2 linked regions of the Immundisolibacter sp. genome follow. The protein of the gene in region 1 interacts with the protein of each later gene in a pairwise test. Links are inferred from orthologs where the notes say so. Each region holds a gene or a part of one and is shown on either strand. Other genes may lie near its edges.

Region 1 (16,627 bases):
AGAAGATCGATGACCGCCTGCTCCAGCGTGGTCACCAGCGCCTTGACGCCGATGTCGGCGCGTTTCAGGTCGAGCAGCGTGTACAGCACGACCTGCCCCGGCCCGTGGTGGGTGACCTGCCCGCCCCGATCACACTGCACGACCGGGATGTCGCCGGCGTCCAGCACGTGTTCCGCTTTGCCAGCCAGACCCAGCGTGAACACCGGCGGGTGCTGCAGCAGCCACAGCTCGTCCGGCGTGTCGGCCGTGCGCCGGTCGGTGAAGTCCTGCATGGCCGCCAGGCAGGCGGCGTAGTCCACCTGCCCCAGCCGGCGCAGGCGCAGCCCGGTCACTGGGCGCGCAGGTCGGCCTTGAAGGCCTGGTAGGCGTCCCACACCCGCCGCCAGGCCGGACCCGGCCGGCCGTCGCCGACCGGCGCGCCGTCGAGCTGCGTTACCGCCAACACTTCCTTGGTGGAGCTCGACAGCCAGATCTCGTCGGCCGCCAGCAGTTCCTTCAGGCGCAGCGGCCGTTCGTCGACCCGCAGGTCGACCTGCGCCGCCAGTTCCAGTACCAGGTCGCGGGTAATGCCGTGCAGCAGCCAGTTGCTCGGCGGCGGCGTGACCACGGCGCCGTCGATCACCGCGAACACGTTGGCGGCGGCACCTTCGGTGACCCAGCGCCCGCGATGCAGGATGGCCTCGTCGGCGCCGGCGTCGATGGCCTGCTGGCGCAGCATGGCCGCACCCTGCAGCGAGATCGACTTGATCTGGCACCACTGCCAGCGGATGTCGGCCAGGCTGATGGCTTTAAGCCCCCCCTCGACCTGGCCGGTCGGCACCGGCTTGAGTACGCGCGGCATGGCGAACACGGTCGGCGGGCAGTCCGGAAAGGCATGATCGCGCGGCGCCACGCCCCGGGTGACCTGCAGGTAAATGGACGCATCGCCGCCGCCGTGGCGGCTGAGCAGTTCGGTCAGGATTTCCGCCCAGCGCTGGGCCGGGTACGGGTTGGCGATGCGCGCCTCGGCCAGGCTGCGCTCCAGGCGCGCGATGTGCGCGTCCAGGCGCAGGTAATGCCCGCCGTAGGCAGGGATCACCTCGTACACGCCATCGCCGTAGATGAAGCCGCGATCCAGCGGGTGCACGCGCGCCTGCGACAGCGGCATGAAGGCGCCGTCGAAATGGACCGTGATGTCGGCCTCGTTGGGCAGGGCAACGCTCATGGGCTCATTCCTGCCACCACAGGCGGGCGGCGTCGATGGCGCGTCTGAAGATGTTGCCCTCGCCGACGTCGGCCAGCGCCACCAGCGGGCGCTCCATCAGGACCTCGTCACCGAGCTTCACCCGCAGCGTGCCCTGCGCCGAGCCCTTGGCCACCGGTGCGGTCAGGCGCGGGGCCACTTCCACCGAGGCGGCCAGTTCGGCGTACTTGCCGCGTGGCACGGTGATGTAGGCATCCTCGGCCAGGCCCAGCGGCACCGAGCGCTCCTGCCCGCCGAACACCGGGGCGTCGGTGCGCTTCTCGCCGGCCGGGTACAGACGGTGGGTTTCGAAGAAACGAAAACCCCAGTTGAACAGGGCCTGCGCTTCCTGGAAGCGCGAGCGGTCACTGGCGCTGCCCATGATGACCGCGATCAGGCGCATGTCCTCGCGCTTGGCGGAGGCCACCAGGCAGTAGCCGGCGGCCTCGGTGTAGCCGGTCTTGAGGCCATCGACGCTGGCGTCCCAGAACAGCAGGCGGTTGCGGTTCGGCTGGGTGATGTTGTTCCAGGTGAAGGACTTGAGCGCGTACCAGGGGTAGTAGTCGGGGAAATCGCGGATGGTGGCCGCCGCCAGGTGCGCCATGTCGAGCGGGCTGGAGTAGTGATCGTCCGCTGGCAGGCCGTGCGAGTTCACGAAATGGGTTTGCGTGAGTCCGAGCCGCTTGGCCTGGGCGTTCATGAGGTCGGCAAAGGCGGTCTCGGTGCCGGCCATGTGCTCGGCCAGCGCCAGTGTGGCGTCGTTGCCGGACTGCGTCAGCACGCCATGCACCAGCACCTCGACCGGCACCGGCTTGGCCGGGTCGATGAAGCTGCGCGAACCGCCGGTGCGCCAGGCATCGGCGCTGATGGTGATTTCCTCATCCAGCTTGAGCTCGCCTTTCTTGAGCGCATCGAAGGCCACGTAGGCGGTCATGATCTTGGTCAGGCTGGCCGGCGGCTGCGGCACTTCCGGATCCTTGGCCGTGAGCACCTGACCGGTGTGGTAGTCGTACAGCACGTAGCTGCGCGCGCCCAGCTGCGGGGCGCTGGGTATCGGCGCCGCGGTGGCGGCGGCCGTCAGAAACATCAGGCCGAAGGCGCGGCGGACAAGGGCATATCTGGATTGCATGGTGACTCTTGAGGTAAGTGGCTGGCCGCTGCCAGGAGGTGGCAACTGGCCCGCGAAAACGGTGTTAGGGATCCGAAAATCCTGACGATGTCGGTGAATCAGTGCGCCGGCAGGCGCAGGGCCGACAGGCCGAGCGCCCCCAGCCGGGCCACGGTCTGTTCCACCAGCGCCTGCGGCAGCGGGCCGACCCGCACCCGGTGCAGCCAGCGATTGTCGCTGTTGGCCGGCTGCACGCTGACCGGCGCCAGCGCCTCGCCGCGCAGGCGACTGGCCAGGCGCTGCGCGGCGGCGGCCTCGCCAAAGGCGCCGACCTGCAGGTAGACCGCATCGGTCGGCAGTGCTCGCGCGCCCGGCGATGCGCTGGCCGTGATGACCGCCGGCGCGGGCGATCCGCCCGGCAGCACGGCCCGCACCTCGACCAGTCCGCTGCCGTGGCCGACCAGGCCCAGCTTGGCCGCGGCCACGTAGGACAGATCGATCAGCCGGCCGCGCCTGAACGGTCCGCGGTCGTTGATTCTAACGATCACGCTGCGGCCGTTGGCCAGATGCGTGACCCGCGCGTAGCTCGGAATCGGCAGGGTCGGGTGCGCGGCGGTCATGGCCAGCATGTCGTAACGCTCGCCGTTGGCGGTCGGGCGGCCGTCGAACTCGCGCCCGTACCAGCTGGCGATGCCGCGCGCCTGGTAACCGGCTGCGCTGGCCAGCGGCCGGAACGCGACGCCTTCGACCTCATACGGGCGCAGGCACGGCTGGCACAGGGGTTCGGCGCGCGGCACGGCGTCCGGGATGGCGTCGATGTCCACCGCCGTGGTCGGCGGGCCGTCCTTGCGGTAGTCCGGCCCGGGCCGGCTGCCGGGACCGGCGCAGCCGGCCAGAAGCAGCACCAGCAGCAGCGCCAGCCGGCCGGCGGCGACATCGGATTCAGGGTGAGGCCGGGTGCTGCGCACCGATGGCTGCCGCCAGTTGCGTGACCGCCATCGCGTACAGCGGGCTGTGGTTGTAGCGGGTGATGGCGTAGAAGTTCTGGAAACCGAGGTGGTACTCGTCGCCCTGCTCGGCCTCCAGGCGGATCAGCGCCGCCTTGCGCGAGCCGGGCGCCGCGCCGGGGGCGCTGACGCCGCCGGCAAGCAGCTGACTCACGGTGTACTTCAGGGCCGGATCGGTCCCGCCCAGGCTGGCCGCGGCGGGGGTTGCCGTGGCCGCGGCGGTGATCGGCTGGCCCGCTTCCCAGCCGTGACGGCGCAGGTAGTTGGCCACGCTGCCGATGGCGTCGGCCGGGCTGCCGAGCAGGTCGCGCCGGCCGTCCTGGTCGAAATCCACCGCGTAGGCGCGGTAGCTCGACGGGATGAACTGCGGCAGGCCCAGCGCGCCGGCATAGGAGCCGTTCAGGCCGGTCAGGTCCAGCCGTTCCTCGCGGCCCAGCAGCAGCAGTTCACGCAGTTCGCGGCCAAAGAAGGCACTGCGCGGCAGGCCGGCGATGGTCAGCGTGGTCAGCGCGTCGAGCGCCCGGTAGCGACCGGTGACGGCGCCGTAACGGGTCTCCACGCCGATGATGGCGGTGATGATCGACGCCGGCACGCCGTGTTCGCGCTCGGCCCGCGCCAGCAGCGCCGCGTGTTCGCGCCAGAAGGCCACGCCGCCGTCGATGCGCTGCTGGGTCAGGAAGATCGGCCGGTAGCGATACCAGGGCATCTTCTCGGCCGGACGGGTGATGGCGTCGACGATGCCCTGCTGGAACTGCGCGCCGGCCAGCAGGCGCTCGACATCGGCCCGCGCGAAACCGTCCTGGCTGACCAGGGTATCGATCAGGGCCTGCAGCGGCGGATGTTCGGCCAGCGGCACGGCCGAGGCCGGCGCGGCGCTGCCCAGCGCCAGCAGCAGGGCGGCCAGACGCCTCATGCCGGCCACAGTTTGCGATGGGCGCGGATGCCCATGAGCATGCCGAAACCGAGCATCAGGGTAACCATCGAAGTGCCTCCGTAGCTGACCAGCGGCAGCGGTACCCCGACCACCGGGAGCACGCCGCTGACCATGCCGATATTGACCACAACATAAACGAAAAACGTGCACACCAGTCCGCCGCCCAGCAGCCGGCCAAAACCGTCGCTGGCCTGCGCGGCAATGTGCATGCCGCGGCCGATGATAAAGCCGTACAGCAGCAGCAGGCCGATGGCGCCCAGCAGGCCGAATTCCTCGCCGAACACGGCGAACACGAAGTCGGTGGCGCTTTCGGGCAGGAATTGCAGGCGCGTTTGGGTGCCTTCGAGCCAGCCTTTGCCGTAGAAACCGCCCGAGCCGATGGCGATGGTCGACTGGATGATGTGGTAGCCGGTGCCCAGCGGATCGCGCTGCGGATCGAACAGGGTCAGCACGCGCTGGCGCTGGTAGTCATGCATGCCAAACAGCCACATCAACGGTGCAGCGGCGGCCGCCAGCCCTGTGAAAAGGCCGATCACCCGCCAGCTGAGGCCGGCCAGAAACAGCACCGACAGGCCGGCCGCCGCCACCAGCAGCGAGGTACCAAGATCCGGCTGGACGGCGATCAGCAACACCGGCAGCAGCGCCAGTGCGCCGCTGACCAGAATGTCACGCGCCGTCGGCGGCAATGGGCGGTCGCTCAGGTAGCGCGCCACCATCATCGGAACGGCCAGCTTGGCCAATTCCGAGGGCTGGAAGCGCAGCGGGCCGAGCTCCAGCCAGCGCTGTGCGCCGTGGCCGATGGCACCAATGGCGTCGACCACCAGCAACAGCAGCAGCGTGAGCAGGTAAATCGGCGCCGCCAGGCGCTGCAACCAGGCGATCGGGACCTGCGCCACCGCCACCAGCAGCAGCAGGCCGAGCCCCACCCGCAGGCCCTGGTTTTTCACCGCCGGCAGGGCTTCGGCGCCGGCGCTATAGGCCAGCAGCAGGCCAATGGTGCACAGGCCAAGCAGGCCGATCAGCAGCGCCCAGTCGATGGCGATCCGCCGCCAGAAAGCGAGCCAGTTGTTCATGTGCCTCCCGGGCGCGCCAGCCAGGCATCGAGCACCTGCCGGGCCACCGGCGCGGCGGTGCCACTGCCCGAGCCACCATGCTCGACGACCACTGACAGCGCGATGCGCGGCGCTTCCAGCGGCGCGTAGGCGATGAACAGCGCATGGTCCTGAAGATGCTGTGGCGCCGTGCGACCGCGGTCGTCGGCACGCTGGCTGAGCTTGAACACCTGCGCCGTGCCGGTCTTGCCGGCCGCGCTGTACGGCGCACCGGCGAGCGCCCGAAAGGCGGTACCGCCGGGCGAGACCACGGCATGCATGGCATCGGCAATGATCTGCCACTGCTCGGGGCTGGCCTGTGGCGACTGGCCGGGCGCGGCCGGCGGCAGGCCAAGCGGTGGCGCTACCAGTCGCGGCGTCGGCGTTTGGCCACGACTGGCCAGCAGTGCCGTGGCGTAGGCCAGCTGCAGCGGTGTGGCGGTGTTATAGCCCTGACCGATGCCGGCAATCAGGGTCTCGCCCGGATACCAGGGCGCCTTGCGGGCACTGCGCTTCCAGGCCTGCGACGGCAGCACACCGGCCTGCTCGCCGGGCAGGTCGATCCCGGTGCGCGCCCCCAGCCCGAAGCGGCCCAGCTGCTCATGCATGCGGTCGATGCCCAGCTTCAGGGCCAGGTCGTAGAAATACACGTCACAGGACTGCGACACGGCCCGCAGCAGTTCCATGCGGCCGTGGCCGTGGCGTTGCCAGCAGCGGTAGCGGTGCGGGGAATTGCCCAGCGTGTACCAGCCGGGGCACCAGACGTGACTGTCGGGCGTCACCACGCCGCTGACCAATCCGGCCAGGCCCATCAACGGCTTGATGGTCGAGCCCGGTGGGTACAGCCCACGCAGGGCCCGGTCGGTCAGCGGTCGCTCCGGATTGTCCATCAGGCCGCGGTAATCCGCGTTGCCGATGCCGCCGACGAACAGGTTCGGATCGAAGGCCGGCTCGCTGACCATGGCCAGCACATGGCCGCTGCTCGGGTCGATGGCCACCACGGCACCCGGGCGCTGCGCCAGCGCGGCCTGCGCCGCCCGTTGCAGGTCGATGTCCAGTTCGAGGCGCAGCGGCGTGCCCGGCTGCGCCCGGGTGCGATCGAGCACCTGCAGCCGCCGCCCATGGGCATCCACTTCCACCTGCTGATAACCGACCCGGCCCTGCAGCAGCGCGTCGTAGAAGTTCTCGACGCCGGTCTTGCCGATGCTGTCGGTGGCGCGCTGCTCGGCGCTGGCCTGCGCCAGTTCCGCTTCGCTGACGCGGCCGACGTAACCGACCACGTGCGCGGTCAGCGAGCCGAGCGGGTAATGGCGCGACAGGTCGCCGCGCAGCTCCACGCCGGGAAACTGATGACGGTGGGCGGCAAAGCGCGCCGCCTCGGTGTCGTCCAGGTTGCGACGCAGCACCAGCGCCTCGAAGCGCGGGCGGGTGCGGCGCAGGCTGGCGAAGCGCTCCAGGTCGGCAGGACGCAGGTCGATCAGGCGCCCGAGTCCGGCCAGTGTGGCGGCCGTGTCCGGCACGCTCTCGGGCGTCAGGTACAGGCTGTAACTGGACACATTCTCGGCCAGCAGCGTGCCGTTGCGGTCCGTGATGACGCCGCGCGCCGGCGCGATCACCTCGGCGCGGATGCTGTTGTTACGGGAAGCGGTGGCGTAGCGGTCGTGCTGCACCACCTGCAGGAAGCCCAGGCGTACCAGCAGACCGCCGCCGGCCAGTGCCATCAAGACCAGCAGCAGCGCCGCGCGGCGCCGGAACAGGCGCAGTTCCGCTGCCGGGTCCTTGATGGTCTGCTGGCGGCGCACCATGGGCTCAGCGACTGGCGCGGCGGCGCAGGTCGCGCAGGGTCAGGAACAGCCACGGCCACACCAGGGCGCCGCTGAAGGCCGGCAGCAGCATGCCGGCCGACACCGGCCGCCCGCTGCTGCCGGTCACCAGCGCCACGATGAGTTGCTGTACCAACAGCAGCGGCACCAGCAGCAGCGCCTGCTGCCACAACGGCAACACGCGCAGACGCTGATGTTCGGCCAACACGGCGGCCGCCACCACGGCCAGCGCCAGCGCATGCTGGCCCAGCGGCGCGCCGGTGAGCGCGTCCTGCAACAGGCCCAGCGTGAAGCCGGCGGTTATCCCCACCCGGTCCGGCTGGGCCAGGCACCAATAGGCCAGCACCAGGGTCAGCCAGGGCGGCTGCCAGGCCACCGCCCAGGCCGGCAGCGGCGCCGACAACAGCAATCCTGCCGCCAGCAGGCTGGCGGCGATGGCCATGCTCCGGGGCGGGACGGGCGCGGCGCTCACGGGACTGACGCCGGGGCCGTCGCGGCGCCGGGATCGGCGGGCGCAGTCTGCGCCGCCGGCCATACCAGCAATACCTCCTGGATGCGGTCCACGCGACCGCGCGGCGTGGCCTGCACCTCGGCGAACTCGCCCTCGCCGATGCGGTTCACGCTGCTGACCGTGGCCACCGGCAGGTCCGGCGGGAACACATCGTCCAGCCCGGACGTGACCAGCGCGTCGCCCACTTCCATATCGACGTGGTTGGGCAGGTAGGGCAGGTCGAGCGCACCGATCGGCCCGCGGCCCACGGCGATGGCGCGTACCCCGCTGCGGACGCACTTGACCGGTATGGCGTGCCGGCTGTCGGTAATCAGCAGCACCTGACTGGTCTGCGCCGCCACGTGCTGCACCTGGCCGACCACGCCGTCGGCATCGAGCACCGGCTGGCCGACGAACACGCCCTGCAGGGAGCCCTTGTCGATCTGGATCTGCCCGATGTAGGGGTCCAGGCCGACCTTGACCGTGCCGGCGATCAGCGCCCGCAGCGGCTGCTGCGTGTGCGCCAGCGAATCGAGCAAGGCACGCAGGCGGCGGTTTTCGGCCTGCAGGGCGTCCAGCGTCTGCACCTGCAGATGCAGGCGCAGGTTCTGCTCGCGCAGGGCAGCGGTCTGCGCGCGCAGGACGGCGCGTTCGCGCAAGTTGTCGGTGCCCCAGGCCCAGGCCCGAAACGGCAGATCGATGGCCTGCTGCACCGGGTGCAGCACGGTCAGCAAGGTGCTGCGCAGCGGCACCAGGCGCGGACCGCGCTGGTCCAGAAACAGCAGCACCACTGCCGCCAGCGTTGCCAGCAGCAGGCGGAGCGCCAGCGACGGGCGGCGCCGGAACAGGCTAGGCATGGGACATGCGGCGATACCGCGCGACCGGATCGGCCGCGCGGGAACTCACTCCTCGTCGAAGATGTCGGTGACCTGGTCGATGAAATCGAGCGCCATCTCGCCGCCCTTGGCCACGCACAGCATCGGCTCGTCGGCCACCACCACCGGCAGGCCGGTTTCCTCCGAGAACAGCCTGTCGATGCCGCGCAGCAGCGCGCCGCCGCCGGTCAGCACCATGCCGCGCTCGGCCACGTCGGCGGAAAGTTCCGGCGGGATCTGTTCGAGCGCCTTGCGCAGGCCGGCGATGATGCCGTGCAGGGGGTCCTGCAGCGCCTCGAGCACCTCGTTGCTGTTGAGCGTGAAGCTGCGCGGCACGCCCTCGGCCAGGTTGCGGCCGTTGACCTGGATTTCCAGCACCTCGTTGCCCGGATAGGCCGAACCGATCTGATGCTTGATGGTCTCGGCCGTGGACTCGCCGATCAGCGTGCCGTAGTTGCGGCGCACGTAGTTGATGATGGAGTCGTCGAACTTGTCGCCGCCGATGCGCACCGACTCCGAGTACACCAGACCGTTGAGCGAGATGACCGCAATCTCGGTGGTGCCGCCGCCGATGTCGATGATCATCGAGCCGGTGGCCTCGCTGACCGGCAGCCCGGCGCCGATGGCGGCGGCCATGGGTTCCTCGATCAGATATACTTCGCGGGCCCCGGCGCCGAGCGCGGATTCACGAATGGCGCGCCTTTCCACCTGCGTCGAGCCGCAGGGCACGCCCACCACCACGCGTGGACTGGGGCGGAAGAAACCACGTTCGTGCACCTTGCGGATGAAGTGCTGCAGCATCTTCTCGGTGACGTAGAAATCCGCGATCACGCCGTCCTTGAGCGGCCGGATGGCGGTGATGTTGCCGGGCGTGCGACCGAGCATGCGCTTGGCCTCGATGCCCACCGCCTGGATCACCTTGCGGCCGTTGGTGCTGGCGCCGTGGCGGATGGCCACCACGGAAGGCTCCTGCAGCACGATGCCTCGCCCGCGTACCGACACCAGCGTGTTGGCGGTGCCAAGGTCGATGGCAAGATCACTCGAAAAAAGCCCGAACAGTTTTTTGAACATCAGTGGGTCCGACCGGCCTCTAAGATATTGGAACGGCAACAAAACTGCCGTGGCGCCGCAATCTAGCAACGGCGCCCGGCGTTAACAACCAGCGGCGAGGAACAGGGTGTCGATAAGCAGCGACGAGGTGCGCAAGGTGGCGCATCTGGCCCGCATCGAGGTGTCGGCCGGGCAGCTGACGACCTATGCGGCCGAACTGAGCACCATTCTGGAACTGGTGACCCAGCTGGACGGTGCCGACACCGCGCAGGTGCCCCCCCTGGCCCATCCGATCGACGCCAGCCAGCGCCTGCGCGCCGATACCGTCGCCGAAACCGACCAGCGGCGCCGCTTCCAGGCCATCGCACCGGCGGTGCAGGACGGCCTGTATCTGGTGCCAAAGGTCATCGAATGAGCGCAGTTTACACCCCACGGCAAGCCTGACCCATGCTCGACCAGACCCTGACCGAACAGGCCGCCGCGCTGCGCCGGGGCGATTATTCGGCCACCGAACTGACGGCCGCCTACCTGGCCCGCATCGGCGCTCGAAACGCTGCACTGAACGCCTTCATCACCGTCACGGCCGAGGCGGCCACCGCGGCTGCGGCGGCCGCCGACGCGGCGCTGGCCGGCGGCGATGCCGGTCCGCTGGCCGGCATCCCGATCGCCCACAAGGACATCTTCTGCACCGACGGTGTGCGCACCAGCTGCGCGTCGCGGATGCTGGACAACTTCATCGCGCCCTACGACGCCACCGTGGTCCAGCGCCTGGCCGCCGCCGGCGCGGTGATGCTGGGCAAGACCAACATGGACGAGTTCGCGATGGGCTCGTCGAACGAGACCTCGTTCTACGGCCCGGTGCGCAACCCCTGGGATCTGGATCGCGTGCCGGGCGGCAGCAGCGGCGGTTCGGCGGCGGCGGTGGCGGCCGGCCTATGCAGCGCGGCGACGGGCACGGATACCGGCGGTTCGATCCGCCAGCCGGCAGCCCTGACCGGCATCTGCGGCCTGAAGCCCACCTACGGCCGGGTGTCGCGCTACGGCATGGTGGCGTTTGCCTCGTCGCTGGACCAGGCCGGGCCGATGGCCCGCTCGGCGGCCGACCTGGCGCTGCTGCTGCAGGTCATGGCCGGTTTCGACGAGCGCGACTCGACCTGCATCGACCGCCCGGTGCCGGATTACGCGGCCGCGCTGGAGGCGCCCTTGAGCGGCCTGCGCATCGGCCTGCCGGCGGAATATTTCAATGCCGGCCTGGATACCGCCGTCGGCGATGCCGTGCGCGCGGCTCTGGCGGAACTGGAGCGCCTGGGCGCCCAGCTGGTGGACATCGCGCTGCCGCACACGGCGCTGTCGGTGCCGGCCTATTACGTCGTCGCGCCGGCCGAGGCCTCGTCGAACCTGGCCCGCTATGACGGCGTGCGCTACGGCTACCGGGCGCAAAATCCGGCCGACCTGACCGATCTGTACAAACGCACGCGCAGCGAGGGCTTCGGTGCCGAGGTCAAGCGGCGCATCCTGATTGGCACCTACGTGCTGTCGGCCGGCTACTACGACGCCTATTACCTGAAGGCCCAGCGTGTGCGGCGGTTGATTCGTGAAGACTTTCTGAGCGCGTTCGGGCAGGTGGACGTGATCGCCGCGCCGACCACGCCGCAGCCGGCCTTTCGCCTGGGCGAGAAGCAGCACGACCCGGTCGCCATGTACCTGTCGGACATCTACACCATCGCGGCGAATCTGGCTGGCCTGCCGGCCTTGTCCGTTCCCTGCGGGCTGGTGCAGGGCCTGCCGGTGGGGCTGCAGCTGATCGGCCGCGATTTCGACGAGGCGCGGTTGCTGAACGTCGCCCACCGCTACCAGCAGGTGACCGACTGGCACATGCGCCGCGCGCCGGAGGCCCAAGCATGAGCGCCTGGGAAACCGTCATCGGCCTGGAAGTCCACTGCCAGCTGGCCACCCGCAGCAAACTGTTCTCGGGCGCCGCGACGGCATTCGGCGCGCCGCCGAACACGCAGGCCTGCGCCATCGACCTTGCGCTGCCCGGCGTGCTGCCGGTGCTCAATCGCGAGTCGGTGGCCATGGCCATCAAGTTCGGCCTGGCCGTCGGCGCGCAGATCGCGCCGCGCTCGGTGTTCGCGCGCAAGAATTATTTCTACCCGGACCTGCCCAAGGGCTACCAGATCAGCCAGTACGAGCTGCCGATCGTCGCCCGCGGCCACCTCGACATCACGCTGCCGGACGGCACCGTCAAGCGCATCGGCATCACCCGCGCCCACCTGGAGGAAGACGCCGGCAAGTCCCTGCACGAGGACTTCCACGGCCTGACCGGCATCGACCTGAACCGCGCCGGCACGCCGCTGGTGGAGATCGTCTCCGAGCCGGAGCTGTCCAGCGCCGCCGAGGCGGTGGCTTACTTGAAAAAACTGCACGCCCTGGTGCGGTACCTGGAAATCTCCGACGCCAACATGCAGGAAGGCTCGTTCCGCTGCGACGCCAACGTGTCGGTGCGCCGGGTCGGCGACAGCAAACTGGGCACGCGGGCCGAGATCAAGAACATCAACTCGTTCCGGTTCGTGGAGCGCGCCATCGAGGTCGAGGTCGAGCGTCAGATCGAGCTGCTGGAAAGCGGCGGCCAGGTGGTGCAGGAAACCCGCCTGTACGACGCCGAGCGCAACCAGACGCGCGCCATGCGCAGCAAGGAAGAAGCCAACGACTACCGTTATTTCCCCGATCCGGACTTGCTGCCGATCCAGGTGTCCGAGGCCTGGGTGGAGCAACTGCGCGCGCAACTGCCGGAACTGCCGCAGGCCCGTCAGGCGCGCTTCGTGTCCCAGTACGGCCTGTCCGACTACGACGCCGGGTTGCTGACGACCGAGCGCGAGCTGGCCGACTACTTCGAAGCCGCACTGGCCAGCGGCGCGGAACCGAAGCTCGCCGCCAACTGGATCAACGGCGAACTCGCCGCCGCCCTGAACCGCGACGATCTGCCGATCACCGCCTCCCCGATCGGCCCGGCCGCGCTGGGCGGACTGCTCGGGCGCATCGCCGACCAGACCATTTCGGGCAAGATCGCCAAGGACGTGTTCGCCGCCATGTGGCAGGGCGAGGGCGAGGCCGACGCCATCATCCAGGCGCGGGGGCTGAAGCAGATCACCGACAGCGGCGCCATCGAGGCGGCCGTCGAGGAGGTGCTGGCCGCCAATCCGGAGCAGGTCGAGCAGCTTCGGGCCGGCAAGGACAAGGTGCTCGGTTTCCTGGTCGGGCAGGTGATGAAGGCCACCGGCGGCAAGGCAAACCCGGCGCAGGTGAACGCGCTGTTGCGATCAAAAGTGGGCGTTTAGCAGACCGCGACCTGTGGGAGGCCCGCCCCGGGCCGAATGCTTGATTGGAGGGTTCGCGGCGAGGGCGCCGCTCCCACACACACCGTTCGTGGCTTACCAGAACGCCCACAACTGCCCGTCCTGTTCCCGGTGAGCCAGCGCCCGCAGCGGCCGTGAGCCCTTGGCCACGCACATGCCGCTGCCAAGATCGAACGCCCAGCCGTGGCGGGGGCAGGTCAAGCGCTCGCCGTCGATGGCCAGCTCCGGGATGTCGGTGCTCTGGTGCGGGCAACGGGCGTCGTAGACCATCAGCTCGGTGCCCGTGCGGTGAATGAACACGGCGCGGCCGTCGGCCTCGCGGCGCACGCAGCCGGCGGGCGGCAGCTCGGCCAGCGGCGCCAACGCATGCCAGTCCGGCACGTGGCCTAGCTGCTCCAGGCGAAACTCCGGCAGGTCCAGCGCCAGCAGCTGGTCCACTGCCCACACGACCCGCGTCAGGCCCAGCATCGGAAAGGCCATCAACAGCGCGTCGAGCACCTCGTCGGCGCTGGCGCCGCTGCGCAGCGCGCGCGTCAGGTACTGCCGAAAGCCGCGTTCGGTCTGCGCATGGACCTTGCTGATCAGCGAAATCAGCGCCCGGGTCTTGGGGTCCAGACGCCGCCCGGCCACCTTCAGAAAGGCGAAATACGGCTGCATGGCGTCCGGGCGGGCCTGGATCAGGTAATCGAGGGCTTGGCTCATGGCGGGTGCTCGCGGCGACAGCGGATAGTTCCATTATCGGGCCGGTGCTGGCGCTTTTATCAATACCGGACCCAGGCTGCGCCAGCCGCTACACTGCCGGGCGCCCCCCCCAGGAGGAGACACGACATGGAACTGGCGCTGCGCGGAAAGATTGCGCTGGTCACCGGCGCCAGCGCCGGTATCGGCCGGGCGATTGCCCAGGCGCTGGCGGCCGAGGGCGTGCAGCTGACGCTGTGCGCGCGGGGCGAGGCGCCGCTGCGCGCCGTGACCGACCAGCTGGCGCAGCGCCACGGCATCACTGCGCTGGCGGTGCCGGCCGACCTGTCCAGCGAGGCGGGCATCGGCCAGCTGGTGGCGGCCCACACGGCCCGTTTCGGCGCCCTCGACATTCTGGTCAACAACGCCGGCTCCATCCGCGCCGGCTCGCTGCTGAGCAAGCCCGAATCGGAGTGGCAGGAGGATTTTGCGCTCAAGTTCTGGGGCTACGTGCGCCTGACGCGCGCCGTCTGGCCGCTGCTGGTGGCGCGCGGCGGTGGGCGGGTGCTGAACATCATCGGCGGCGCCGGCCGCCAGCCAAGCGCCGGCTATCTGGCCGGTGGCGCCGCCAACGCTGGCCTGATGAACCTGACCAAGGCGCTCGGTGACGAGGGCGCGCCGCACGGCATCCTGGTAAACGCCATCAATCCCGGTCCGGTGCGCACCGCTCGCTGGCAAAGCCTGATGCAGCGCCAGGCGGCCGAGCGCGGCCTCACCGTGGCGCAGCTGGAAGCCGAGCAGCTGGCCCACGTGCCGCTGCGCCGCGGCGCCGAGCCGGAAGAAATCGCCACCGCGGCGGTGTTCCTCTGTTCGGCCGCGGCCAGCTACATCACCGGCACCACGCTGCAGGTGGATGGCGGCCTGGCGCGCTGCATCTGACGCCGATGGCCGGTTTTGCCGATCTGCTGCGCGAGGGTCGGGCACCGCTGACGGTGACGCTGGCGCTCGGCATCGCCCTGCACGCCATGGACGTGTTCCTGGTCGCCACGGTGATGCCGACCGTGGTGGCCGACATCGGCGGCGTGCGCTTCTACGCCTGGGTGTCGATGCTGTACATGGTCGGCTCGATCGTGGGCGCCGCCAGCTCGGGGCCGCTGCGCAGCGCCTACGGCCCGCGTCACGCCTATGTGCTGGCCGGCGGCTTGTTCCTGGCCGGCTCGCTGGCGTGTGCGGTGGCGCCCAACATGCCGGTGTTGCTGGCCACGCGCACGGTGCAGGGCTTCGGCGGCGGCCTGATCGTGGCGCAGTCGATGGCGCTGGTCAGCGAGCTGTACAGCGCCGAGCTGCGCAAGCTGATGCTGGCGTCCATTTCAGGCATGTGGGCGGCGGCGGCGCTGATCGGCCCGGCGCTGGGCGGCCTGTTTGCCGAGGCCGGTTTCTGGCGCGGTGCGTTTGGCGTGAATGTGCCGATCATCGCCGTGTTCAGCCTGCTGGCCGCCCGCCATCTGCCGCAGGTGCTGGCCGGGCGCGCGCGCCAGCCGTTTCCGCTTGGCCGGGTCGGACTGCTGGGCGCCGGCGTGCTCGGCGTGGCGGCGGCCGGTCAGCTGGCTGGCACGCCGCTGCGCCTGGCGGCGCTGGCGCTCGCGCTGCTGCTGGTCGGCGGCGCCTTTGCTCTGGACCGGCGTGGCGCGGTGCGACTGTTTCCACGCCGCGCCGCGTCGCTGCGGGCACCGGTGGGCGTGGCCTACGGCCTGTTCGTGACCTCGTCGGTCCTGCACACCACCATTACCGTGTTCGTGCCGCTGCTGATGCAGCAGGTCTATCACCTGCGCCCGCTGCACGCCGGCTACTTCGCCAGTCTGCTGGCGGTCGGCTGGACCGCCGCCTCGCTGACCACCGCGCGCTGGCAGGGCGCCGCCGAGCGGCGCGCCATCATCGGCGGGCCGCTGCTGATCCTGGCCATGACCGGCGTTCTCTTGGCCGGACTGGGGCAGCTTGCCGCGCCGGCGGTGGGCGTGGCGTTGGTCATGCTCGGCTTTGGCGTCGGTGCGCTGAGCATCCACCTGATCGCCTTCACCATGCAGCACGCCAGTCCCGGCGAGGAGAGCATCACCGCCGGCAGTATCCCAACCGTGCGCACGCTGGGCATCGCGTTCGGCTCGGCGCTGGCGGGCGTCATCGCCACCCTGGCCGGACTCAGCGCCCACGTCGACGCCGAGGTGGTCCGGCGCGCGGTGGGCGCCGTCTATGCGGCAAGCCTGGCAGTCGCAGCGGCACAGACGCTGCTGGCCTGGCGCCTGCTGCGCCTGGCGCCGGCACCGCGCGACCGGGTCGGGCGGCTATAATGCCCGGCCCTGGCCCGCAACGGGCGGGGGCTGGCGGCGCGAACGGGCGCGATGGTGGGCGACCACGCCGTTGCTGGCGGGATCCGCCGACCGGTCGCGCAACCCGGTTCGCGCCGCTTCCAGATCGTCCTGCGCCTCGTCACCGCGACCGCTTCCGCGCAGCCACCCACTCTTCAGCGCAGCTCCATGAAAGGCACCGTCAAACGTTTTTACTTCCGCAAGGGTTTTGGTTTCATCGAAGGCGACCAGGGCACCGAATATTTTTTTCACTACACCGATTTCACGGGCGACAAGGAAGCCCTGCGCCCCGGGCTGGAGGTCGAGTTCGAGGCCCAGCAGGGTGACAAGGGCCCGTGCGCGGTCGCCGTGGTTCAGCCCGGCGGCAAGCCGGCTGCGGCCCGCCCGCGTTCAACCAACCGCGCGCCTGCCGCCGGCGCCCCGCGACGCGCGGCGCGGCCCTATCTGCCATTCGCCGCCGGACTGGTGCTGGGAATCATCCTGGGCGCCGTGGGCCATATCTGGCTGAGCGGGCTGTAGCCATCGGAAAACCGTAGCCCGGCTGCGGCGGGTGATCACCGCGTTGTAGGAGTCCGGCTGTGCCGGGCGATCATCGCGCAGCAAAGCTGTGCTCCCACCGGGTTTTTCCCG
Region 2 (7,337 bases), on another replicon or contig:
AGTCGCCATCGATGCGCGCGGTGGGGATGGTGAGGTGTTGCTCCTTGCCGCGCGTGTCGGTGAAGCGAAGGTCGAGGAACTTGACGTTCTGCTCACCGATCTTCTTGAGCACATCAGACGCTGACATGTAGGTACGCTCCTTAGGGCGGATTGCTGACTAGGCGAACGGGAAAACAGCCCGGGCGGATGTCCGGTCGGACATCGACTTTCGGGCCAATATGAGGACGAAGGCTGGAAAGCAGCAGATGTGCCAAGCCAGTATCCGCACATGGCCGGCATTATCCACCGAAAATACCGCTTCAGCATTCACCAAGTTGGTGCATGCATATCACGCATGCTCCACAAAGGGGCGGCCGCCAGGTGGCTTCGATTCCTAGAACAGATTTGATTCCTGCGCCGGTGTCGGCGTGTCGTCCGGCGCCGAGGTTTGGGTCGCCAGGATGGCAGGCAGCCGATCGGCACTGAACCACTCGAACAGCGTGTCCGGTCCGCTGTCGACTGTTCGCTGGCCGCTGTGACGGTCGATTCGCAGCGCGACCAGGCCGGCGGGTGCCGGCGGGTAGCCGACCGGGAGCTCCGGCAGTATTGCCGACATGAAATCCATCCAGATGGGGAGCGCTGCGCGGGCGCCGGTTTCGCCCTTGCCAAGCGATTGCGGTTGATCGAAGCCGACCCATGCCGTGGCCAGCAGGTGGCTGTTGAAACCGGCAAACCAGGCGTCCCGCTCATCGTTGGTGGTGCCGGTCTTGCCGGCCAGGTCGGCGCGTCCCAGGCTCTTGGCGCGTACGGCGGTGCCGTGGTCGATCACATCCCGCAGCATGGAATTGAGGATATAGGCATCGGTGGCGGGCAGCACGCGGGGCGCGTGTGTCACCGCATCGGTTGCTGCGGGGTCGACTGCGCAATCAGCCTCGCAGGACACCACCTGCGGGGCCTGCCACAGCACCCGACCCTGCGAATCCAGCACGCGCTCGACCACGTAGGGGTCGACGCGAAAGCCGCCGTTGGCGATCACCGCGTAGCCGGCGGCAAGCTCCAGCGGCGTGACGGAGGCCGTGCCAAGCGCCAGCGATAGGTTGGCCGGCAAGCGCTCGGCCGCGAAACCGAACCTGAGGCAGTAGCGGCGCGTGAAATCGACGCCGACCGCGTTCAGCAGGCGCACGGAAACCAGATTGCGGGACTGCGCCAAGGCCTCACGCAGGCGCGTCGGCCCGTAAAAGCGGCCGGTGTAGTTCTCCGGTCGCCAATACCCGTCGGGGGTTTCGGCCGGGAAGGCCACCGGTGCGTCATTGATGATCGATGCCGCCGTATAGCCGGTGGCCAGGGCCGCTGCATAAATGAACGGCTTGAACGTGGATCCGGGCTGGCGCTGCGCCTGTAGCACCCGGTTGAAGCGGCTGCGGTTGAAGTCGTAACCGCCGACCAGGGCGGTGATTGCGCCGGTGCCAGGCCGCAGGGCCACGAATGCCCCCTCCACCTGCGGCAGCTGGGCAAGGCGCCATCCGTCGGCCCCCTGCGACAGGTAAACGACGTCGCCGCTGCGCGGCTGCCAGCGGGCGCCAAAGCGATCGGCGCTCCGGTCGCCCAGATTGATGGGGCCGGCAGCCGACAGGTATTGGCCGCTCGACAGGCGCACGGCTGGCAGCAGATCTGCGGCCGTGGGCAAGGCACGCAGGCGGGCCTGCAGCTGTGCCTGATCGCCCAGTTCGGTGTCCGGCAGGCGGCCGATCGGCCCACGGAAACCGCGTCGGCGGTCGTAGGCTCGCAAACCCGACCGAAGCGCCTGATTGGCGGCCCGCTGCTGTGTGCCGAGGATCGTGGTGATGACCTGGTAGCCGTTCTCGTACGCGGCGTCGCCATAGCGTTCCAGCATCCAGGCGCGCGCCATTTCGGCGACATGGTCGGCTTCGAGTTGCGGCGCGAAGCCGTGGTGACCGGCCGTGTCCACATGCGCCAGCGCACGGCGGTAGCCGTCCGCGTCCAGGTAGCCCAGGGCATGCATGCGTCCGAGCACATAGTCGCGTCGTTCGAGTGCGCGTTGGCGATTTACCAGCGGGTTGTCACGCGAGGGCGCCTTAGGCAGCCCTGCCAGCAGCGCCATCTCAGCCACGTCGAGTTGGTCGACCGGTCGTCCGTAATAAAGCTCGGCAGCCGCGCCGAAGCCATAGGCCCGGTTGCCGAGGAATATCTTGTTCACGTAAAGGCCCAGAATCTGGTCCTTGCTCAAGTTTTGCTCAATACGGATCGCCAGCAGAATTTCGAGCGCTTTGCGACGAAACGATTTTTCCCGGCTCAGATAAAAATTGCGGGCGACTTGCATCGTGATGGTGCTGCCGCCCTGGCGCATTTTTCCTGTGCGCAGCAGTTGCCAGGCCGCCCTTGCCAGGCCGCCGGTGTCAAATCCGGGATGTTCGAAAAAATTGGCATCTTCTGCCGCCAGGATTGCCTGCACCAGATGCTCGGGCAGGGCGCCGCCATCGAGTGGCACGCGCCGCTGGTCGCCGAACTCGGCAATGCGTTGCCCGTCCAGGGAGTAAATCCGCAGCGGCTGTGCAAGCCGGGACTGGGCCAGCTGATCGACCGCCGGCAGCTCCCGTTCGAGCAGGAGGTATCCGCCGACGGCCACCAGCGAAAGCAGTAAAGCGAGGTTCGCGATAGCCGCCGCGACCACAGGCGACCAACGCTTCATAATGGTGCTGGGGTCCCGACAAGTCGCCGGAGTGACGCAGCCCCAGGGCGGTTACCCGGCACCCTGGTTCCGTGGCACAGGCGGCACACTAAATGGAGCAGTCCGGGCGGGGGGTATGCCGATGCCGCCCGGCGCCTATTGAATTTCTGGTCCGGTTGTTGCGTTGGCAAACGGCGGGCCAGGCGAATTGTGATGCGCCGGGCCGGGGCGCCGGGCGGTTGCACAACGGCTGGCGTTTTCCTCAGCACCCTGTGATATAAACGCTCAAGCCTTGAGCGCAAGGGTCGATAGCTGTGGCAGCGGGGGGTCGCTGGGGCGATCGGGCGGGGGACACCCAAGGTTCGGGTAATCACTTGATTCACAATATCTTTAAACAAAGAATTCCGCCGTTGCTGGGGCTCGATATTAGCACGTCGGCGGTGCGGCTCCTGGCCCTCGACAGCACCTCCAGGGGGTTCCGGGTGGAGTCCTGCGCGCAGGTTCGGTTGCCGCACGGAGCGGTCGCCGAAGGGTCAGTGGCGGATGCAGAGGCCGTTGCGCGGGCCGTCGGCGAAGCGTTGACCCGGGCCGGCAGCAAACGTCGTCGCGTTGCCCTGGCGGTTTCGGGATCGCAGATCATCAGTCGCCAGATCGCCATGCCGGTGGATTTCTCGGACGCTGATATCGAACAACAGATCACTTTGGAGTCGGATCAGTACATTCCATACCCACTGGACGATGTCTATTTCGATTTCGTGGTCCTGGGTCCAAATGCTCGCAACCCGCAGACGGCGGATGTGCTGCTGATCGTTGCCCGAAACGAGGTGGTTGACAAACGGCTCGAGCCGCTCTCGGCAGCAGGACTTGCTGCCGCGGTCGTAGACGTCGAAGCGTATGCGCTGGAATCGGCCTTTCCCCTGATTGCGCCGCAGATGCCACCCACGGCGCGCACCGGTGTTACCGCAATGGTGGATGTCGGTGCTTCAACCACGACACTGAACGTCTTGCAGGGTGGTGTCACGCTGTTCACGCGTGAACAGTCCTTCGGTGGCGAGCAGCTGCTGCAGCAAATCCAGGAGCGCTATGGTCTGGCCTATCCCGAGGCCAGCGCGGCCCTGCTGGAAGGCAGTTTCCCCGAAGAATGGCGCAGCACCATCATCGAGCCATTTCTGGACTCCTTGGCCAACCAGGTCGGACGTTTGTTGCAGGTGTTTTTTTCCGCCACCGGGCAGTCTTCATTGGATCACATCGTGCTCAGCGGCGGCTGTGCCGGGTTGGCCGGAGCAGCTGGAATCGTGGGTCGCTATCTCGGGCTGGATACCAGAGTCGGTAATCCGTTTCTGGGGGTGGAGTTTGCGCCGGGCATTGACGCTGCCCGCTTGCGCGAACACGGTCATGCCTGGATGATCGCGGCGGGTCTGGCCATGCGGAGCACGACCGATGTCTCGCGTTAACCTGCTGCCATGGCGGCGCGTGCGCAGGCAGCGCCGGCAGAACGAATTTCTGGCGATGCTCGGGGCCGGAGCGCTTGCCGCTGTCGTAATGGTGGTGGTGTGGCAATTGATCGCGTTGGCGGCGGTTGGCCGGCAGGAAGACAGGAACAACATCTTGCGTGGCGAGATTGCTCTCTTGGACATAAAAATCCGTGAGATTAAGGATCTGCAGGCACAAAAGGCAAAGCTGCAGGCAAGGATGGACGTGATCCAGGAATTGCAGGTCAAGCGCCCGATGTCGGTACGCCTTTTCGATGCCTTGGCGCGCAGCACGCCGGAAGGTGCATTTCTTACCAACTTCGTGCAGCGCGATTCGACCCTCAGCTTGCAGGGTTGGGCCCAGTCGAATGCACGCGTGTCCACCTACATGCATCAACTGGACGACTCCGAGCAGTTCGATCCTTCGACGTTGCTTGTTGCGCGCGCTGGCGAGTACCGCGGCATGCACGCGAGTCAGTTCGAGCTTCGGGTGCCGCAACACGTAGCCAAGGACGAGCCAGCGCAATGACTCTGGATGATCTTCGCAAGTTCGATCTTCGCAGTCTGGACGTGCGTGACATCGATGTGCGGGCGGCCGGGGAATGGCCGCCGGCGGGCAAGATGTTTGCCATCGCGCTGGTGGGTTTGCTGATACTGATTGCCGGCTACTATTTCGTCATCAGCAAAACGCTGGAAGATCTCGAGTCGCGGCGCCAGGCCGAGCAGCAGCTGCGGCAACAGTTTGTCGTCAAGTACCGACAGGCAGTCAATCTGGACGCGTACCGCGAGCAGCTGGTCCAGCTCAAGGAGAGCTTCGAGACCATGCGCCGGCAGTTGCCGGACAGCAACGAGATTGCAAACCTGTTGGTCGAGATTACCCAGGCCGGGCTGGGGCGCGGTCTCGAGTTCAAGCTGTTCCAGCCCGGCGAGGCACGTCCGGTCGGATTCTATGCGGAATTGCCCATCAGCATCGAGGTGACGGGTACCTATCATCAGCTGGCGGAGTTCGCGAGTGATGTCGCCGGTTTCCCGCGGATTGTGACCCTGCATGACCTCAGCTTGACGCCGGTTGGCAAGGATTCGAATTTGTTGGTCATGAAGGGCATGGCCAAGACTTACCAATACCAGGACGAGGACAAACCTTGAGCGGGGGCCGTAGTGCGCTGTTGACTCTGGTCTGCCTGGCGCTGGCCGGTTGCGGCAGAAGTCATGAGGATCTGTATGCCTGGATGGATGAGGTCAGGGCTTCGGAGAAGGTGTCGATTGATCCGTTGCCGGTCCTGAAGCCCTACGAGCAGTTCGTTTACAAGCCGGACGACCTCAAAGACCCTTTCCTGGACACGCTGGAGGAACAGCGGATCGAGAATGTCGCAGACGCAGGCGCCCAGGGGCCTCGTCCCGACCTCGATCGGCGTAAGGAAGCGCTGGAGGCCTATCCCTTGGATGCGCTGCGGATGGTCGGTACGCTCAGTCGGGCAGGCGCGACCTGGGCATTGATTCAGGCGCCGGATCAAACCATCAGCCGGGTCGGGGTTGGGAATTACATTGGCGAGAACTACGGCCGTGTGACGCAGGTCGAGCCCAGCGTGGTGCAGTTGGTCGAGCTCGTTCCAAATGGCACCGGCGGCTGGATGGAGCGTCAGGCATCAGTAGCAATCGTGGAACAGTAACAGTATGACGATGGCCAGGGAGATGAATCAAATGAAACGTCGTCATCGGTCTTTGTTCCGAAAGGCCGTCAGTTGGTCGGCGGTCATGCTGCCGATGCTGCTGCTGAGCACCGGCCTGCACGCGGTGACGCTGACCGGCATCGACCATGCGCCAACCCCGGCCGGGGGGCTGCAGTTGCAAATTCAGGCGGACGGTGAGTTACCGTCGGGCAACACTTTTATGATCAGCGATCCACCGCGCCTGGTTGTCGACCTGCCGGCGGTGGGTTCCTCGCTTGCCCAGCGTACCCGGCAGATCGACTCCGGGGCCGTGCAGAGCGTGACGGTGGTGCCGGCGGAAGGTCGCACGCGGCTGGTCGTGAACCTGAATCAGGCGGTGCGATGGACCACGCGGCCCGCTGGAAACAAGCTCCTGATAATGCTCGAGGCTCCTTCGTCCGCGGGCATGGCGGCGGTTCGCGCCGGGACCGGGGCCGCGGTGTCATCGGGCGCGCCGCGCGTCAGCGGGGTGGATTTTCGCCGCGGCGAGCGCGGTGAAGGCCGCGTCGTCGTCAGTTTGTCGTCGCCGAATGTGCAGGTGGACACCCGCCCGCAGGGTGGGCGTGTGGTCATTGATTTCAAGGGCGTTGGCCTGCCGGCCGAGCTCAGCCGCCGCCTTGACGTGACCGATTTTGCGACGCCGGTGACGCGGGTGGAAACCCGCCAGTACGCCGGGGGCGTGCGGATGGAAGTGGCCACTACCGGGCCGTTCGAGCATCTGGCCTACCAGGCGAACGGACTGTACACGCTCGAAGTCTCTCCGGTGCGTGATGACCCGGCCGCGCTGCGGAATGTGAAGAAGGCCTACGTCGGGGAGCCCATATCGCTCAATTTCCAGACCATCGAGGTGCGCGCGGTGCTGCAGTTGCTGGCCGACTTCACCGGCAAGAATCTGGTCGCTGCCGACACGGTTGCCGGAAACATCACGCTGCGCCTGCAGAACGTTCCCTGGGATCAGGCGCTCGACATCATTCTGACCACCAAGGGCCTGGGCAAGCGCGAGGACGGCAACGTCATGTGGATCGCTCCGGCCGAGGAGATCGCCGCGCGCGAGCAGGCAGAGTATGAAGCGCGCCAGAAGCTGGCAGAGCTTGCCCCGCTGTACACGGAATTCATGCCGGTCAATTTCGCCAAGGCGACGGATGTGGCGGGTTTGCTCAAGAACGCAGACCGCAAGGTCCTGACCGAGCGCGGCAACGTAACCGTCGATGAGCGCACCAATACGCTGATCGTCAACGACACCGAACAGAAATTGGCGGAGATCCGCGAGCTGATGAAGGTGCTGGACGTGCCAGTCCGGCAGGTGTTGATCGAGTCGCGCATCGTCAATGCCAGCACCAACTTCAGCAAGAATCTCGGCGTCCGCTTCGGTGCCAGCGACACCCGCGACATCGCCGGCGGGACAACGGCGGTTTCGGGCACGCTGCAGGGCACCCAGCAACTGATTAATAAGGAGACCTTGACGGCGGGATTCGGCAGTGGTGATCC

Evidence for each region.
Region 2: the proteins of mrdA (region 1) and H5U26_RS09815 interact in binary tests that used the Escherichia coli proteins (3 or more experiments, as listed by UniProt). The link is inferred for Immundisolibacter sp. from one-to-one orthologs.

Annotation. Positions count from the first base shown.
Region 1 is NZ_JACIZD010000001.1:449,302-465,928, reverse strand. The notes cover bases 4,755-7,687. They hold mrdA (penicillin-binding protein 2), read right to left. Parts: upstream 7,168-7,687; coding sequence 5,341-7,167; downstream 4,755-5,340. Other genes in these bases: mreC (rod shape-determining protein MreC), read right to left, coding at 7,654-7,687; mreD (rod shape-determining protein MreD), read right to left, coding at 7,172-7,627; rodA (rod shape-determining protein RodA), read right to left, coding at 4,755-5,344. In the rest of the region: lipoyl(octanoyl) transferase LipB, read right to left, coding at 1-332; H5U26_RS02235 (D-amino acid aminotransferase), read right to left, coding at 329-1,204; H5U26_RS02230 (D-alanyl-D-alanine carboxypeptidase family protein), read right to left, coding at 1,209-2,351; H5U26_RS02225 (septal ring lytic transglycosylase RlpA family protein), read right to left, coding at 2,450-3,298; mltB (lytic murein transglycosylase B), read right to left, coding at 3,273-4,250; more of rodA, read right to left, coding at 4,247-4,754; more of mreC, read right to left, coding at 7,688-8,532; H5U26_RS02195 (rod shape-determining protein), read right to left, coding at 8,578-9,621; Asp-tRNA(Asn)/Glu-tRNA(Gln) amidotransferase subunit GatC, read left to right, coding at 9,728-10,015; Asp-tRNA(Asn)/Glu-tRNA(Gln) amidotransferase subunit GatA, read left to right, coding at 10,048-11,505; Asp-tRNA(Asn)/Glu-tRNA(Gln) amidotransferase subunit GatB, read left to right, coding at 11,502-12,938; H5U26_RS02175 (Rieske 2Fe-2S domain-containing protein), read right to left, coding at 13,032-13,658; H5U26_RS02170 (SDR family oxidoreductase), read left to right, coding at 13,785-14,573; H5U26_RS02165 (MFS transporter), read left to right, coding at 14,579-15,979; H5U26_RS02160 (cold shock domain-containing protein), read left to right, coding at 16,031-16,516. UniProt on the Escherichia coli protein: Catalyzes cross-linking of the peptidoglycan cell wall. Responsible for the determination of the rod shape of the cell. Is probably required for lateral peptidoglycan synthesis and maintenance of the correct diameter during lateral and centripetal growth.
Region 2 is NZ_JACIZD010000007.1:52,262-59,598, forward strand. The notes cover bases 1-2,947. They hold H5U26_RS09815 (PBP1A family penicillin-binding protein), read right to left. Parts: upstream 2,627-2,947; coding sequence 374-2,626; downstream 1-373. Other genes in these bases: glnA (glutamate--ammonia ligase), read right to left, coding at 1-127. Also shown: type IV pilus assembly protein PilM, read left to right, coding at 3,043-4,122; H5U26_RS09825 (PilN domain-containing protein), read left to right, coding at 4,109-4,669; type 4a pilus biogenesis protein PilO, read left to right, coding at 4,666-5,286; H5U26_RS09835 (pilus assembly protein PilP), read left to right, coding at 5,283-5,810; H5U26_RS09840 (type IV pilus secretin PilQ), read left to right, coding at 5,842-7,337. UniProt on the Escherichia coli protein: Cell wall formation. Synthesis of cross-linked peptidoglycan from the lipid intermediates.